2 regions of the Actinoallomurus sp. NPDC052274 genome follow, and region 1 is predicted to be linked to the other one. Evidence: riboswitches for the same ligand, from Rfam matches in the RefSeq annotation. Region 1 holds a riboswitch; the other holds the start of a gene.
The links. A riboswitch is a leader RNA that binds a small molecule or an ion and turns the genes downstream of it on or off. The one in region 1 is predicted to bind thiamine pyrophosphate.
Positions count from the first base shown of each region.

Region 2: another riboswitch for thiamine pyrophosphate. It lies ahead of tenA (thiaminase II); the one in region 1 lies ahead of AB0K82_RS11810 (cytosine permease).

Region 1 covers NZ_JBFAUT010000010.1:101,499-109,809, reverse strand. Annotated here, with positions in the region: gene AB0K82_RS11830 (CapA family protein) at 1-930, opposite strand, end outside; gene AB0K82_RS11825 (DNA-formamidopyrimidine glycosylase family protein) at 1,092-1,952, shown strand; gene AB0K82_RS11820 (SSI family serine proteinase inhibitor) at 2,116-2,661, opposite strand; gene AB0K82_RS11815 (rhodanese-like domain-containing protein) at 2,725-3,042, shown strand; TPP riboswitch at 3,066-3,182, shown strand; gene AB0K82_RS11810 (cytosine permease) at 3,173-4,537, shown strand; gene AB0K82_RS11805 (serine hydrolase domain-containing protein) at 4,589-5,869, opposite strand; gene AB0K82_RS11800 (PAS domain S-box protein) at 6,273-8,138, shown strand; gene AB0K82_RS11795 (ATP-binding protein) at 8,279-8,311, shown strand, end outside.
Region 2 covers NZ_JBFAUT010000011.1:47,156-55,466, forward strand. Annotated here, with positions in the region: gene AB0K82_RS12490 (GNAT family N-acetyltransferase) at 1-310, shown strand, start outside; gene AB0K82_RS12495 (transcriptional regulator) at 756-1,391, opposite strand; gene AB0K82_RS12500 (DNA-binding protein) at 1,388-1,783, opposite strand; gene AB0K82_RS12505 (PEP/pyruvate-binding domain-containing protein) at 1,844-3,091, shown strand; gene AB0K82_RS12510 (histidine phosphatase family protein) at 3,223-3,837, shown strand; gene AB0K82_RS12515 (hypothetical protein) at 3,905-4,282, opposite strand; TPP riboswitch at 4,443-4,540, shown strand; gene tenA (thiaminase II) at 4,601-5,281, shown strand; gene AB0K82_RS12525 (helix-turn-helix transcriptional regulator) at 5,400-6,290, opposite strand; gene AB0K82_RS12530 (ATP-binding protein) at 6,439-6,858, opposite strand; gene AB0K82_RS12535 (hypothetical protein) at 8,012-8,311, opposite strand, start outside.

The sequences.
Region 1 (8,311 bases):
CTCCTCGACGACCTCCGTCCCGAACGCCGCGCAGGCGGTGATGAACCGATCCCGGATCCAGGCGTGGTCGGTGCCGGTGGCGAGGCGGGTACGGGCGTACTCCAGGGTGAGTGGGGACGCCCGCAGCCCGGTGATCGCGGATCCGGTGATGGCGACGAGGAAGACCAGACCGAGGTCGTTGCGCAGGGCCGGGTCCACGGCGTAGTCGTCGACGAGGTCCCCGAGGTCGTACAGCACGCGACCCGACATGCCGTGGAAGACGTGTGCGGAGTGCCCGGCGACGAGGGTCGCCCCGGCGTCGACCAGCGCGCGGGCGGCGGCTCGTACGTAGCGCGGGGGCTCCGTGGTCATGTTGGGACCCCAGTGCGCCAGCACGAGCACGCGGGCGCCGTCGGCGGACAGTTCGCGGATCCGGCCGGTGAGCCAGTCCGGGACGTCATGGCGCAGGTCCGCGTACGCGACTCCGGGCCGGTTCTCGCGGGCGGCGAACTCGGCGGGATGGTCCGTGACGCCGAGGACCGCGACCCGCCCGTCCACGGTCTCGAACAGGGCCGGCTCCCGCGCCCGGCGCACGTCGGGACCCGCCCCGACGACCCGGATCCCCACCCGGGCCAGGTGACCGAGCGTGTCCGCCAGCGCCTCGGGGCCGTAGTCGAGCGCGTGGTTGTTGGCGAGCGTCACACAGTCGATCCCCAGATCGGCGAGGGTCTCCGCGGCCGCCGGTGGGGCGCGGAAGTGGAACGGTTTGCCGGGGGCGCGCCACGGCGCGCCGCGGGCGGAGACGCAGCACTCGAGGTTGACCAGGGACAGGTCGGCGGACCGGAAGATCTCCCGCACCTCGTCGGCGAACATGCCGTACGGGCCGCACGCCGCGATTCGTTCCGCGACCCCGCGTCCCAGCATCGTGTCGCCGCCCAGGGCGACCGTCATGGTCACACCGAACTCCCGCCTCCAGGATGGCCGGGGCGACCGCGCCCGGCCAAGGGACCAAGGTCCCCGCCGGGGTCGCCCGCCGAGGTCCCCGCGCGCGATCATCCGGCCGAGGTCGACGGTCGTCCACAGCCTGTGGATGGAGTCGTACTCTTGGACCCATGCCGGAGCTGCCCGAGGTCGAGTCCCTCGCCGCCTTCCTCCGCGAGCACGCCGTCGGGCGGGCGATCGCACGGATCGACGTGGCGGCCATCTCGTCACTGAAGACGTACGATCCGCCGATCACCGCGCTGAACGGTCTCACGATCACGGGCGTCGCCCGCTACGGCAAGTTCCTCGACCTCGACGTCGACGGGATCCACCTCCTCATCCACCTCTCCCGCGCCGGCTGGCTGCGGTGGAAGGACGCGCTGCCGCCCGCGCCGCCCCGGCCGGGCAAGGGCCCGCTCGCCGTGCGGGTCCACCTCGACGACGGCTCCGGGTTCGACCTCACCGAGGCGGGCACCCAGAAACGGCTCGCGGTGTACGTCGTGCGCGACCCCGCAGAGGTGCCGGGCGTCCGGTCCCTCGGCCCCGACCCGCTCGGCGCGGACTTCACGGTGGAGACGCTGAGGGGGATCCTCGACGGTCGGCGCACCCAGATCAAGGGGCTGCTGCGCGACCAGAGCGTGATCGCCGGAATCGGCAACGCCTACTCCGACGAGGTCCTGCACGTGGCGCGGATGTCGCCGTTCAAGCTGGCCGCGAGCTTCACCGACGAGGACGTCACGACGCTGTACGACGCGATCGTCCGCACGCTCGGCGAGGCGGTCGAACGCTCCCGGGGCGTGGCGGCCAAGGACCTCAAGGGAGAGAAGAAAGAGGGTCTGCGGGTGCACGGCCGGGCCGGACAGAAGTGCCCGGTCTGCGGCGACACGATCAAGGAAGTGTCGTTCGCCGACTCCGCCCTGCAGTACTGCCCGACGTGCCAGACCGGCGGCAAGCCCCTGGCGGACCGCCGGATGTCCCGCCTGCTCAAGTGAGCGCGCGCCCGGTAAGGGCCATCCGCACCCGGCGGATAGGACTCCGCCCACGGCGCGGCCGCCTGGTCCGCGCTCGGTAAGGGCGTCACCCGGCTCGGCCCACGGCACGGTGACGTGAGCGTCCGGTCCGCGCTCGCCCGTACGGGCGGTGGTCCCGTGCCGCTCAGCGCGCGGTCGGCACCGGGCCGAACAGGGAGACGAGGTTGCCCCACCGTTTGATCTCGCAGCCGTTCTTCCGGTTGAACGTCGCGTCGACCTTCTTGCCGTTCCAGGTGCCGGTGACCGTGGCGGTCTGCGGGCCGCCGAAGATCTGGGTGCACATCTGGCCCTTCGGCGTCGGCGCGAACGGGTCCTCCCCCTTCGCGGCCGCCGCGGCCAGCGCCGCGCACGCATGGTCGGCCCTGGGCAGGGTCCCGCCCACGGGATCGCAGGTGAGCGTCCAGGTCTTCGGCGCCGACGTCTCCGACGCGCGTACGGTCACGGTCAGCCGGGTCCCGGCCGCCGACCCGGTCGGTGCGGGCGTCGTCGGGGAGGCCGTCGGCGCCGGGGTGCCGGGCGCCGCCGACGCGGTGGGGGTCTCGGAGCCCTTGCTCGGCGCGGCCGTCGCGGAACCGTCCCCGTTCTTGCAACCGCCCAGCGCGAGGGCGGCGACGACGATGCCGGGGATGGCGAGGGTCGCTGGTCGCAGTCTGGATGGAGATTGCCTCATGACGATTCGACTCCGGGCGATGGCTCGTGGTTCCTTTGACATGTGAACTCTTTCAGGGAACAGATTCCCGCCGTGGAGGTCGCCAAGGTTCCGGACGACGCGTTCCTGCTGGACGTGCGCGAACTGGACGAGTGGAAGGCCGGCCACGCGCCCCGTGCGGTGCACATCCCGCTGAGCCAGCTCGGCGCCCGCGCCTCCGAGGTGCCCACCGGTGAGGACGTCTTCGTCATCTGCCGGTCGGGGGCACGCTCGGCGTCGGTGGTCGCGGCGTTCAACAACGCCGGCTGGAAGACCGCGAACGTCCAGGGCGGCATGCACGCCTGGGAGGCGGCGGGCCGTCCGATGGTCAGCGAATCGGGCGGGGAGCCATACGTCGCCTGACGAGGTACATTTACGGCGGAAAAGTTAAGACCCGCGGGAGCTCGGACCAAGACCGGGCTGAGAGGGCGGCTTCACAGGTGCCGCCGACCGCTCGAACCTGACCGGGTAATGCCGGCGTAGGGAGTGTGCCTTGAGCGCCGCCGTCGAAGAGCGTTCCCCTGACAACGAGGCCCCGTACACCCTCGACCAACCCGCACCGAAGGTCCTCAGCTTCTGGGATCAGAGCGCGTTCTGGGCGAACCTGGGCGTGAGCCTTCTCGCCTTCTCCGGGGCGTACACGGTGCTCGCCCCGGACGCCCAGGGCACGCCCCGGCTCCCCATCGTCGCCGGGATCCTCGCCATGGTCGTCGGCACCGCGATCGGCGGGATCATGCTCGGGCTGGCCGCCGTGCCCGGCACCCGCGCCGGAGTTCCCGCGATGATGCTGCTGCGCGGCCTGTTCGGCACCCGCCTGTCGTACGTCCCCACCGTGCTGAACATCCTGCAGATGGTCGGCTGGGGGACGTTCGAGCTGGTCACGATCGCGGGCGCGGCCAAGGAACTCGCCGGCGGCGGCCCGCGCTGGGCGTACGTGGTCGTGGCGGGCGTGATCACGACCGTGCTGACGCTCTGGCCCCTCGGCTCCGTGCGGGTGCTGCGCCGGTACGTCACCGTCGCGGTCGTCCTCGCCCTCGGCTACTTCTACGTCCAGCTCGCCCGGCAGCCGCTGCCGAACCTCACCCACGGCTCGTGGAGTCACTTCTGGATCGGCGCGGACGCCGCGCTGGCCGTCTCCATCTCCTGGGTGCCGATGGCGGCCGACTACACGCGGCACTCGCGCTCGGAGCGGGCGGCGTTCGGCGCCGCGAGCGTGGCGTACGGCCTGACGCAGGTCGTCGCGTACGTCCTCGGGCTGCTGGCGCTCGCGCTCGTCGCCGGCGACTCTTCCAAGGTGTTCGGCCCGTTCCAGCACGTGGCCCTCGGCACGCTGTTCTTCGCGGTCTTCGTCCTGCGCGAGGTCGACCAGTCGTTCGCGAACGTCTACTCGACCGCGGTCTCGATCCAGAACCTCGTGACCCGCGCGGACCGACGAGTGCTCACCGTGGTGCTGGGCGTCCTGACGACGGTGCTCGCGCTCGTGCTGAACATGGACAACTACTCCGGCTTCCTGACGCTGATCGGGTCGGTGTTCGTGCCCATGCTCGGCGTGCTGGCCGTGGACTTCTTCTGCTTCACCGGGCGGCGCGGCTGGGACGTCTCCGACCGCGCCCCCGCCCGCTGGGGGATGATCGTCGCCTGGGCGGCGGGCGTCGCGGCGTACCAGCTCATCAACCCCGGCCAGGTCGGCTGGTGGTCCCGGCTGTGGACGCACGCGCAGAGCGCGCTGCACTTCACCCCGGCGGACTGGATGAGCGCCTCCCTCCTGTCCTTCGCCGTCGCCGCGGCCGTCACCGCCCTGATCGGCGCCCTTCACCGCCGCCGGCCGACCGCCGATCCTGACACCGCGCGCGCCTGAGTGCCCGCGCGGGCGCCCGCGCTTTTTCCGGAGCCGGGCGCCCGGGCGAGATCAGCCGGTGGCGGGGATGGGCTTGTCGAGCATCGTGCAGATGGCCGCGGTGACCAGATCGTCCTCGGCCGTTCCCGCCGCGGTGTCGAGCTTGAGACCGAAGTGGGTCGTGCTCAGTACCGAGACGGTGCGCCGTCCCGACGAGTCGGTGTAGTTGTCGCTGCGGTATCCGGGGAGTGCGCCGTCGTGCCCCCACACGGTGCCGCACGGGGTGTGGACCTCCTCCAGGCCCAGCCCGTAGAAGCGGTTCCGTCCGTTCTCCTCGTCCTCCTGGGTGGTGACTCGCATCTGGGCGAGCAGCGGCTTGGGGAAGAGCCGGCCGGACATCAGAGCCTTGTCGAAGCGGGCCCAGTCACTCGTGGTGGAGACGATGGAACCGGCCGCCCCGTCCCACGACTGGTCGATCCCGGTGACGTCGACCCGCTCGCCGCGGGCCGGTCCGACGAAACCGAAACCCGCCGGCGTACCGGGCGGCAGGATGGGCGCGAGGTGCGCCGCGTCGGGCTCGTACCCGTGGGCGAACCGGCGGTCGGCGGGGTCCGGCGCATCGGTGGACAGATAGGTGTGCCGAAGCCCCAGCGGCCCGGCGATACGGTGCTGGATCAGATCCGCCACGCTGTGTCCGGTGACCTTCTCCACCAGCAGGCCGAGCGCGATGTAGTTGGTGTTGCTGTAGGTCCAGCCCTGACCGGGCGGGAACTCCACCGGCAGCCTCGTGCCCACGGCGAGCAACTGCGCGGCCGTGGGCCGCTCCGTCTGCCGACCGGTCATCAGCGCCAGCGCCTCGGGTTCGTACGCGTAGTCGGCCAGGCCACTGGTGTGGTTCAGCAGCATCCGCACGGTGATGTTCCGGCCGTTCGGAACGGCTCCGGGAAGCCGATTCTGGATGGGATCGTCCAGCGCGACGCGGTGTTCGGCGACGAGTTGCAAGACCAGAGTCGCGATGATCGTCTTGGTGTTCGAGCCCATCCGGAACTCGTCGTTCTCGGCCAGTGCGTGATCAGGGATGCTCCACGGTGCCTGCCGGACGACGTTCACGACCGGGCCGTGCCCGTCGTCCACCCGGACGATGACCCCGGGAACACCGGCCGTCGTGGCCTTGTCGGCGCTCTCGATCAACTGCCGGGCCAGCGACGCCTGCGCGGTGTCTCTTCCGCCTCTGTGCACCTGCGCCGACGCCGGACCGGCCGCCACGAGACCGACACCGAGTGCCAGCCCCAGCACCGCCACCATCCGCCGGGAGCCCGTCGAGCCGAGCCCCTTGATCTTCCGTCGTGCCACGCCGGTTCTCCTTCGAGTGCGGTCGTCCATGTCGAAGACGCTAGAAGCCACCGTGATGCGCTTCGATAGGGTGAGGCCCCCGTCGATGGTGGCGCCAGCACCACCCCGGCGCGCGCAGGGCACACCACGCCTCCGCGGCGGCTGTGGACCATCGAGAGCGTCCATGTCGCGCCCGCGAGCGGGAGCGGCCGCCGGCCTTCTGCGCAGCGATCAGCAGTCAAGAGTGCCGAACAGCCGGGCGCGGCGGCCGTATGGCGGTCATCATGGAGGTACGGAGCGCGGGGAGGCGATCACCATGGCGCAGTGTGAGCACGACTGGGTGCAGACGGCCCCCAACCAGAAACGATGCCGTAAGTGCGGATTGGTGCTGACCTTCGCGTAGGTGTCCCGCGCGAGTGGCACTATGGGCCCCGTGGGCGCCTCGGATGCGATGATGCGCGCGGCGGTGGCCTCTTCCGCCGACGCGATGATCGCGGTGGACGCCGACCTGACCGTCCGGCTGTGGAACCCGGCCGCCGAGCGGGTGTTCGGCTGGGCCGCGGCCGACGTCCTGGGTCGACCGCTGCGCACCATCCCCGATGAGCACACCGCGGAGCACCGCGCCGTCCTCGAACGCGTCCGCGAGGGCGGCCACATCTCGTTCCTCACCAGGCGGGTGCACCGCGACGGCCGGCTGCTCGACGTCCGGGCGGTCGTCAGCGCCATGCGCGACGACGACGGCGGGTTCCTCGGCTGGGTCGGCCTCTACCGCTCGGTGCGGGAGGACGAGGCCGTCCAGCGCCAGACCGCCGAGCGCATCCGGCTCGTCCGGCGACTCAACGACGTGGTCGCCGACCTCAACACCGAGCCGGCGCTGTCGGCGGTGCTGGACCGGGTGACCTCGGGCCTCATCGAGCTGACCGGCGCGGACGCCGCCGGCTTCGTCGTCATCGAGCAGCAGACCAACACGCTGAAGCTCGTCAGCATGACCGGGCTGCCGCGCAACCTGCGCGACTCGACCGCCGACCTGCGCGCCAGCCTCGTCGGCGAGCTGCTCCGCTCCGGGCGCACGGTCATGCTGGCCACCTCCGACACGCGCGCCCTCGGCGACCTGATCTGGTCCGAGCTGGAGGGCCTGCACACGATCGCCGTCGGCATCTCCAACGTCCGGGGCAGCCCGTACGGCGCGCTGTACGCCCTGTTCTCCGGGCGGCGGGCGGGCCACATCGAGCTGGAGCTGCTCGAGCTGTTCGCCGGGCACGCGGGCGTGGTGATCGGCAACGCCCTGCACTACGACGAGGCGGTCCGGCAGCGCCGGCACGAGCAGGCGGTGATCGAGGCCAGCGCGGACGGCATCGCGGTGCTGGACCGCGACGGCGTCGTCAAGCGGTGGAACCCCGCGGCGGAGCGGATCACCGGCCTGGCCGCCGAGGACGTCATCGGCCGGCCGCTGCCGTTCCCGCTGCCCGATCTGGACGGCGAGCCGACCATCCAGCTGGAGTCCGGCATCTGGCTCAACGTCCTGCACACCGAGATCGAGAGCCACGCCGAGGTGGTCGTGGACTTCCGCGACGTCACCGAGGCCAAGTCGCTCGAGGCGGCCAAGGACCTCTTCCTGTCCATGACCAGCCATGAGCTGCGGACGCCGATCACGGTCGTGCGGGGGTTCGCCAAGACGCTGGTCGACCGCTGGGAGAAGCTCGACGAGGCGGACCGGCGGCGGGCGGTCGCGACGATCGCCGACCGCGCCGACGCCCTCGGCCGCCTGGTCGACAACCTGCTGTACTCCCGTGCGGTCCCGAACGGGCTCACCGTCACGAGCGAGCCGTTCGACCTGGCCGGGCTGCTGCGCGGCGCGGCGTACGGCTTCCGTGGCGTGTCCGAGCGCCACACCGTGGAGCTGGAGGTCGCCGCCGACCTGCCGCCGGCCCTGGGCGACTCGATGGCCACGGACATCATCGTCGGCCAGCTCCTGGAGAACGCCGTCAAGTACTCCCCGGACGGCGGCGTCATCACCGTACGCGCCGGCGTCGAGGGCGACGTGATCGCGGTGACGGTGGAGGACGACGGGATCGGGATCAGGGCGAACGACCGCGAACGGGTCTTCGAGCGCTTCGTGCAGGGGGAGGCGGGGGACCGCCGCCGGTTCGGGGGGCTCGGACTCGGCCTCTACATCGTGCGCCGGCTCGCTCGCGCCCAGCAGGGCGATGTGTCCGCGCATCCGCGCGCGGACGGGCTCGAGGGCACCAGCATGCGCTTCACCCTCCCCTGCGATCGTGACAATGCGTAACCGGTCATACTTGGGCATACCGCTCAGCGGGGTGATACCTTCGCCGCGTGTCCGAGGTCACAGTTACACGTGGTGTTGGTAACAGATTCCTGTGGCGCGGTTTCCGCGTTTTTTAAGTGGGCATTTCGGTCGTTACCGGGGTGACCAAGTTACGGGGAGTATCCGGGACCCAA
Region 2 (8,311 bases), on a different contig from region 1:
CGCCCTCGGCGCGGAGCTCGACGGGCGGCTCGTCGGGATCGTGCACTTCCTCACACACGCCAGTACCTCGATGCCCGACGCCGACGTCTGCTACCTACAGGACCTCTTCACCGCCCCGGACGTACGCGGCAAGGGCGTCGGCCGCGCTCTGATCACGGCGGTCGCGGACTGGGCGAAGGCCCACGACTGCGCCCGCGTCTACTGGCACACCCACGAGTCGAACAGCACGGCCCGGCGGTTGTACGACTCGATGGCCGAGAACCGCGGTTTCATCCGCTATCAGATCGACCTGTCGCGCCGGTCCCGTTGACGTTCGGCGTGAGAAGGCGACGGGACTCGCCGCCGGGTCAGGGTCGGCCCGCACCTGGGACCGTGACCTCGGTCGCGAACACCTGCCCGCCGCCACGGGGTACGGCGTCGGCCAGCCCGGCCACTCGGCGACGGCGACGGCGACGGCGACGGCGACGGCGACGGCGACGAACAGCGTGCGCCGGTCCGAGCCCCCGAGCGCGCACGCGAACGCACCGCGGTCGAGGTCGACCGTCCGGAGGATCTCGCTGGGGCTCGTCGTGCGGGGGGCACCGAATGCTCGGAGAAGGTCCGCCCGTGGCGTCGGTATGGGCGCTTTGCCCTTTCCGTGGAACGCGGTTGCCGAGCATTCGGTACGCCTCGAAGCCTCGGGTGGCGCGTCTCCGCCGACCGTGACAAGGATCGCCCGGCGCCGAATCGTGGATGCGGGGCGGCGGAGTCCGGGGTCAGGGTTCCGCATGCCGGTCGAGGCCGAGCGTGGCGATGAGGTCCTCGTGCAGCTCGAACCAGACCCGATGGCAGGAGTCGACGTCGGTGCGGTCGACCCACTCGCCCTCCCCGGCCTGGGCGCGCGCCAGGGCCGCGGTGAACCGTTCGCCGTATCCGTGGAACCGGGTGAGGACGCCCTCGAGCCGGTCCGCGAGTGGCCTGAGCGCGCGGTCGACGCCCGCGAGCTCGGACAGGACTCCGGCGTCCCAGGCGGGATCGGAGTGGTCGTTGACGGCGAGCCGATCGCCGGCGGCGGGCCGGAGTTGCCAGTCGGTGCAGGCCTGTAGCAGGAGGGCGTTCAGCGGGAGGAACGCGCGGTAGACGTCACGGACCTCCTCGGCGTCGCCGACGCGTGCGAGCTCGGCCGCGAGCAGGCGCTCGTTCTCGGCTCGGCCCGCTTCGGTCAACGACCAACCTCCGGTGCCGGCGAAGGCGGTGTGCTCGACCCAGCCACGTGCCTGGGCGTCGAGCAGCGTCTCTTCCGTCTCGGCCGCGTCGAGCCCGTACCGATGAGCGACGACGGGGGTGTCCGCGAACCCGGTGATGCGCACGGCGTGCAGCACCAGGAGACCCAGTGAAGAGTCCCGCGTCACGAGCCGGCGTCCTGTCGTGCCGCCAGGCGGGTGTACCGCTGCTGGCACGCCTGCGGGGAGTTGAACCCCATCGCGTCCGCCATCTGCGCCCAGGTCAATCCCGCACTCCGGGCCATGAACAGCAGGGCGGATTCGAGTCCTTCGACCTCCGCGCGCGCGGCGGGCAGGAGGGCGAGCGCGCTCAGGATGTCCTCCGGGTCCAGGTCGGCGCAGCGCCAGACGGCGAACTGCACGAGGTCGACCGCCGACGGCGGCGCGGGCGACGGTCGCCACGGACGGGCGTCGAGCGCGTCGGCGCCCAGGTCCAGTAGACGCTCACGCGCGTCCTGCTCACGCCGGGCCCGGAGGTGGTCGGCATGCGCGCTGTGAGCGATGTCCTGCTTGCGGGGCATGCGACCGATGATGCACCCTCAACAAAACGTTGTCAACGTTCTGTTGAGAGGTGAGGATCGGTGCTCGTACCCCTCATGGAGGCCGCCGCCGATACCTGCGGAGGCAAGGCCGGGGCACTCGGCGCGCTGTTCCGCGCGGGCCTGCCGGTTCCTGACGGCTTCGTCGTCCCGTTCGCCGCGTACCGGGCCGCTGTCGGCGACCTGGGCCTCGGGCGGTTCACCGGCGAGCCGGACGAGCTTGACGCGGCGCGGCAGGCGATTCAGGGCCGCCCGCTCCACGCGACCCTGGTCGACGCGCTGGGACGCGCACTCGACGAGCTCGGCGACCCGCCCGTGGCGGTGAGATCATCGGCGGCGAACGAAGACACCGGTCAGGCGTCGGCGGCCGGTCGGTACGAGAGCTTTCTCGCCGTGCGCGGAGTCGGCGAGGTCGCCCATGCCGTACGCGCCTGCTGGGCCTCGCTGTGGTCTCCACGTGCCCTCGGTTACCGGGACGCCTCCGGACGCGACGGCCGGCCGTCCGACGACCTTGTGATGGCCGTCATCCTCCAGCGCCATCTGGACGCCGAGGTGTCCGGGGTCATGTTCACGCCCGCGGTCCCGAACGACGCGACCGAGATCGAGGCGTCCTGGGGCCTGGGCCCCAGCGTCGTCGGGGGCACCGTCACCCCTGACGCCTATCGCGTCGCCGAGGACGGGTCGGTCACACGCACCGTCGCGGACAAACGGACCCGCCTCGACCGGCGCGGTACGCGGCTCGTCGTTCGCGACGTGCCCACCCGTGTCCGGCACCGACCCGCGCTCGACGACGCGACCGCCACGCACCTCGCCGCGTTGAGCAAGGAGATCGCCGCCGTACTCGGCGGACCGCAGGACATCGAATGGGCGATCGTCGACGGCCGCACCTGGATCCTGCAAGCCCGGCCGGTCACCGCCACGCCCCCACCGCCACCATCGCCTTCCGACACCTCGGACACCCCACCTGCCACGCTCAACGGAATACCGGGTAGCCACGGGACCGTGACCGGCACCGCGAGGATCGTCCGCGGTCCCGGCGACTTCGCGCGCGTGCAGCCGGGCGACATCCTTGTCTGCCCCTTCACCGACCCCGCGTGGACGCCGCTGCTGCGCATCGCCGCCGGCGTCGTCACCGAGACAGGAGGCGCGCTCTCCCACGCCGCGATCGTCGCCCGCGAGCAGGCCATCCCCGCCGTTCTCGGCATCCCGAACGCGACAGCCAGGCTCCGCGACGACGCCGTCATCACCGTCGACGGCACCGCCGGCACCGTCACCGGGACGAACGCGTGACCGATCACTTCCGCCTCGGCCGGGAGCCATCGCCGGGCGTCGCGCCCCGCCTACGTAGCCGCCGAACCCACACCTACAGGCCGAAAGGAGATGGGAACGGGTCCGCACGGACGCCGCGTCCCTGACCACTGATGACAACGCGACACCTCTACCTGGCACGCCACGGCGCGGCCGACGCGTTCGGGGAGCTCACCGACGTCGGGCGGCGGCAGGCATGCCTGCTGGGCGAACGGCTCGCCGGCATACCGGTCGACGCCGTGTGGCACTCTCCGCTACCACGCGCCGTGGCGAGCGCGCACGAACTCGCCCGGCATCTACCGAACGTGCCCGTGACCGAGGCCGCCGAACTCGTCGACCACGTGCCCTACGTCCCCAGTGCCGCCGAAACGCCCCCGTCCTGGGCCGGCTTCTTCGACGGCTACGACGACGCCGAGGCGGCGTCGGGCCAGAGGCTCGCCGCGGCCCTGGTCGTCCGGTTCGCGAAGGTCCCCGACACGACCACGGAAAGGAGCCGTCCCGACACGCACGAGGTCCTGGTGACGCACGCCTACCCGATCGCGTGGCTGGTGCGGCACGCGCTGGAGGCGCCCCCGTCACGGTGGCTCGGGCTGAACAGCGCCAACACCGCACTGACGGTCATCGAGTACCGCGACGGCCTGCCGCCCACGATCGTGATGTTCAACGACATGAGCCACCTCCCGGCCGACCTGCGCTGGACCGGGTTCCCCGAACGCGTCAGGCCATGAGTGGCTCTCGTCGAGCGTCCCGACGACGAGTCAGGAGGTGACACTCGAGCCGCGTGGTTCGCCGTCGTCACTTGATCCAACGGGCAGCGGCCTCGTAGGTGGTGGCCGGGGAGCTGTTGAACGCGATGGCCGCATCGGGTGCGTGCCGCCGCACCAGGTTGATCACTTGCTCGAGGAGTTCAACCTGATCGTCTGAGTGCCGCAGGCCACCGCCGACGGTGACGCACTCCCACGGATGGGCTCGCAGCGCACTGCCGACGACCGCCTCCACGTCGTCATTTCCATCAAGGCCGATCAGGCAGGTCTCGACGCCCACGCCATGTTCGGCGAACTTGGTCAGCCCCGCCTCGATCGCCTTGGCCGCCGGCTCGGGATCCCACGGCCCGGGCACCCGATACGGATCAAACCCGATGACGAGGACGCGGGGCGAAGCAGCGGAGTCCATGCCTGGACGATACGCGTCGAACGACCCGCGAATCAGGAGTTGTTGCTCAAGCCTCCTTACACGCCGGCGCGGCGGCCGGCGGAGACGGCCTCACACCCGCTGGAGGCCCGTTTTGGGCGCCGCCGTGAGTGGCAGGTCCCGGGCGATCCTTGTTACGGTCGGCGGTGACGCGGGGTGCCCGGCATGGCCCGGGCTGAGAACACACCCGTCGAACCTGATCTAGCTAGGACTAGCGAAGGGACGTCGCCATGACCGGTTCTCCCCTGGTGCTGTCGAGCGTCCGTGCCGTGCCGTCCGCCGACCGCTGAGGAGATCCCGATGTTCTGCGACGACGTGTGGAAGCGCTCGGCGCGACTGCTCCGCGCGATCCACGAGCACCCGTTCAACACCGCCCTCAGCGATGGAACGCTGGACCGCGAGCGGTTCGCCTTCTACATCGTGCAGGACGCCCGCTACCTGGAGGCGTTCTCCCGGGCGCTCGCGGTCGCCTCGACCCGGGCCACCGACACCGACGACGCCGTCTTCTTCGCCGAGAGCGCGCACGCCGCGCTGGCGGCGGAGCGTACGCTGCACGCCGGTTACATCGAGGAGTTCGGCCTGACCGCCGACGACTTGGCGGGCATCGACACCTCCCCCACCTGCCTCGGCTACGCGTCCTTCCTCCAGGCGACGGCCCTCGCCGACCCGTACCCGGTGCTGGCGGCGGCGGTACTGCCGTGCTTCTGGGTGTACCAGGACGTCGGGACCGCCCTGCTCGAGAACACCGCCGACGTCGAGGACCACCCGTACCGCGCCTGGATCGCGACCTACTCCGACCCGGCCTTCGCCGAGTCCACCGAACGCGCCAAGGACATCACCGACCGCCTGGCCGCGACCACCGACCCGGCGACCCGCGAGGCGATGACCCGCGCCTTCTTCCGCGCCACCGAGTACGAGTGGATGTTCTGGGACAGCGCCTGGCGCCGCGAGACCTGGCCCACCGCCGAATGGCTCAAGTAGGCCGTCATAAGCCGAGGCGCGGCCGTACGGTCCCGGTGTCCGCGGTGCCCGTACCGGCCGCGCCGTGTCGCTCAGCGACCGACTTCGCCGGTCGTGAGTCCGGCGGTCTCCTGTGAGGTCAGCGACGCCACCTCGACGCACGCCTCGTCGTTGACCCCGGTGCTAACTGAGCTTTTGCGCCACTGCATCGCCACTCGGTGGCCTCCAATCGCCGTTCGATCAGCACGCGTGAGGCGTCCTCGGAGGCTGCCTTCTGCCCGATCCGGTCGAAGTCCATACGGAACTGCTCGACCTCGCCGCACATCTCGATCAGCCGACCGCCTCTCGCCGCTCCAGCGTAGGCAATATCGCGGGAATCGACAGTGATGACGCGGAACGAGCCGTCCTTCCCGATATGGGCGCCTGTCGAGCGCGGGATGACGCGAATGGAGACGTTCGGCCGCTGCATCAGTTCGAGCAGGTACCGGAGCTGTGCCTGCATGACCTCGAAGCCGCCGATGCAGTCGTCCAGGACCTCCTCGTCCAGTAGCGCCCAGACGTACGGCGGATCCGGCCTGTCCAAGATGGCGGTCTGCCGCTCCATCCTGGCCTTGAGTGTCTCGTCGAGATCCTTGCCGTCACTGCTGGCCAGCAGCAGGGCTCGCGCGTAGTCCTCGGTCTGAAAGGGTCCTGGAATGTACTGACCCTGGTAGATCCTGATCAGCTGGGCGATGGCCTCGTACGCGGTGACGGACTGGGCCCAGTCGGGGTTGTGGCCGTTCTGGGCGTACCAGAGCAGCAGCTCGAAGAGGCCGCCGGTCCGGAAGTGGCGGTCGATGATCTTGGCCTGCCTCTCGTCGATCTTTCTCCGTCCCGCCTCGACGTTGGAGACGGTCGACGGCGCGGCGGTGGCGATCTTCCCCCACTGAGCGAGCGAGAGGCCGTTCTTCTCGCGCTCCCACCTGAGCAGGTACGCGAGCATGTGCCAGAGCGAGACCTTCGGGTTGAGCGGAGCCCGGACGACCGACATCGACTCTCCTTGGGTTATCCAGCGTGAGTGACCACTTACGGAGAGTAGATACTTCGTTGCCTTAACGCAGCCGATTCCCGAAAACTCGCCCAGACGGGCACTGCGGCCCCAATACCAGCACCGCTCCAGACGGCTCCATACATCGGGACTACGGTCCGACGCGAGCCCAGACGACCTTTCCGCGGGCCGTCGTCGACCGGTACCAGCCGAGCCGCTGGTCGGACAGCTCGTAGGCCAGTGCGAGTCCGCGACCGGACTCGCCGCACTCGGTCAACGGGAGGAGCCTGGGAAGGTCGTCGGGGTCGGGATCCCAGACGGCCAGCTCCAGAAGATCCCGGCCGGCCTGACTGGAGACCCACACGTGCACTTCCTTGCCCTCGTAGAGCCGCACCGCGTTGGTGGCCAACTCCGTGAGGATGAGCCGTCCGGCGAATCTGACGTTCTCCGACAGGCCCCAGGAGTCAACGGCTTGATCTACCAGATTACGGACGAGATAAACGTTCTCCGCATAGGCGAACAGCTTAAGATCGAACCTGCGGGGAATCTCGTACAGTCGGGCGATGTCCACGCTCGTCACGTCCTTCGGATCGACTGCCGAAAGACTGATCCGGCACACCGACCCTCGCCACAATTCCGGAAGCCCTGGAAAGGCCGAGCATCTCCGTGGTGACGTCGGACGAGATCGATCCGGGTGCCCCTCTGCGGAATCGACCGACCGGCGACCTGCGATGCCGATGCACTCGTGACGGTATGTGCCAACCACCGATCGGTAGCTCGAAGGCAGATCGACCACGAAGCTTTACGAACAGGCCGGTCGGCGCGTGAGCGCGCCACCGCCACCCCGGACGCCTTCCGCTCTCGGCGCTCTGGATGATTCGGCGGTGTAACGCGGGTGAGCCGCATACACAAGCCTCGGGAAACGCCCCTGCTGGCGGCCCGACTTATCGCTCTTTACCGGCATCTGCGCGCCCGAACGTGCCGCGTTGCCCGAGCGTTCCGCACGCCCACGGGGAGCCCCACCCACCAAGGCGGCCGGCATTGGACATTGCCGCCGCCATTGACCGGGGAAATCCGGCTATCCGGACGCCGGACGGTCTACACCGACGGCAATCGGTCAACGGCGACGGCAAAGCGCCGACGGCCGAGGCTTCTCCTGCCACTCGACGCGTGGCTTATCCCTCGGCGGCTGCGTCGCGGTCGCCGACGAGGACCAGCACGCCTGACCTGCCGGGCGCAGAAGGCTCGGGGAACTACCTCGGAAAGGCCAGGCTTGTCACACCGGCCTCCGGTTGTCGCCTGGGGTGGAGGTAGGCCCTCGTGCCCTGGGCAGCCCGATACCGGACAGGTCCAGGGTCATGAGTGAGCCTTCCGCGCGCATTCAGGGCGCCCTCGGCGACCCCGTGCCGTAGACCTGCCGGATACGACCGCCGTCCGGCAGTACGTGCCAGCGATCTCGCGTAGCACCTGGTGCCTGCCCTAGAGGTCGTCGATGAGCCAGGCGCGGACGTTGCCCACCATCCGATCGTGGCTGGGACGCAGGAGTTCTTGCACGTTGCCACCTCGCCGCTCGCTTCGGGGGAGGCGCCGCACCGGTCGGCCATGACATCGATCCGATCCGGCGTCAGCCGCAGGCCGCTGGTCAGGCGTTCGAGCAACGCCCCGGCCAGCCAGGCGACTCTCGGCGTCCGGGTTCCTGACGATCACTCTCAGCTATCAACTCGTCAGAGCCGGGTTCGCCACGGAGACGGCGCGATCGACGCGAGGTCGCGGGAGAATCGGTCGGTGAACTGGCGCGCCGACCTACCCGGAGCGGCAATCCCTCTGCAGCCGGCAAGGCCGGCGTCGACCAGTTCCGCCTTCGCGTGCCTGGGCTGTTCGAAGTACAACTCTGCATCCAGGGCATCGTCCATCGGGCAGTGGAAGACCCCGGACGGCCATTTCGGTGCCGCTTCGACATCCTTGGCAATGCGCCGCGCCAGATCGGCGTTCCCCCGTGTTAACTCGGCACGGCATGCTGGTTC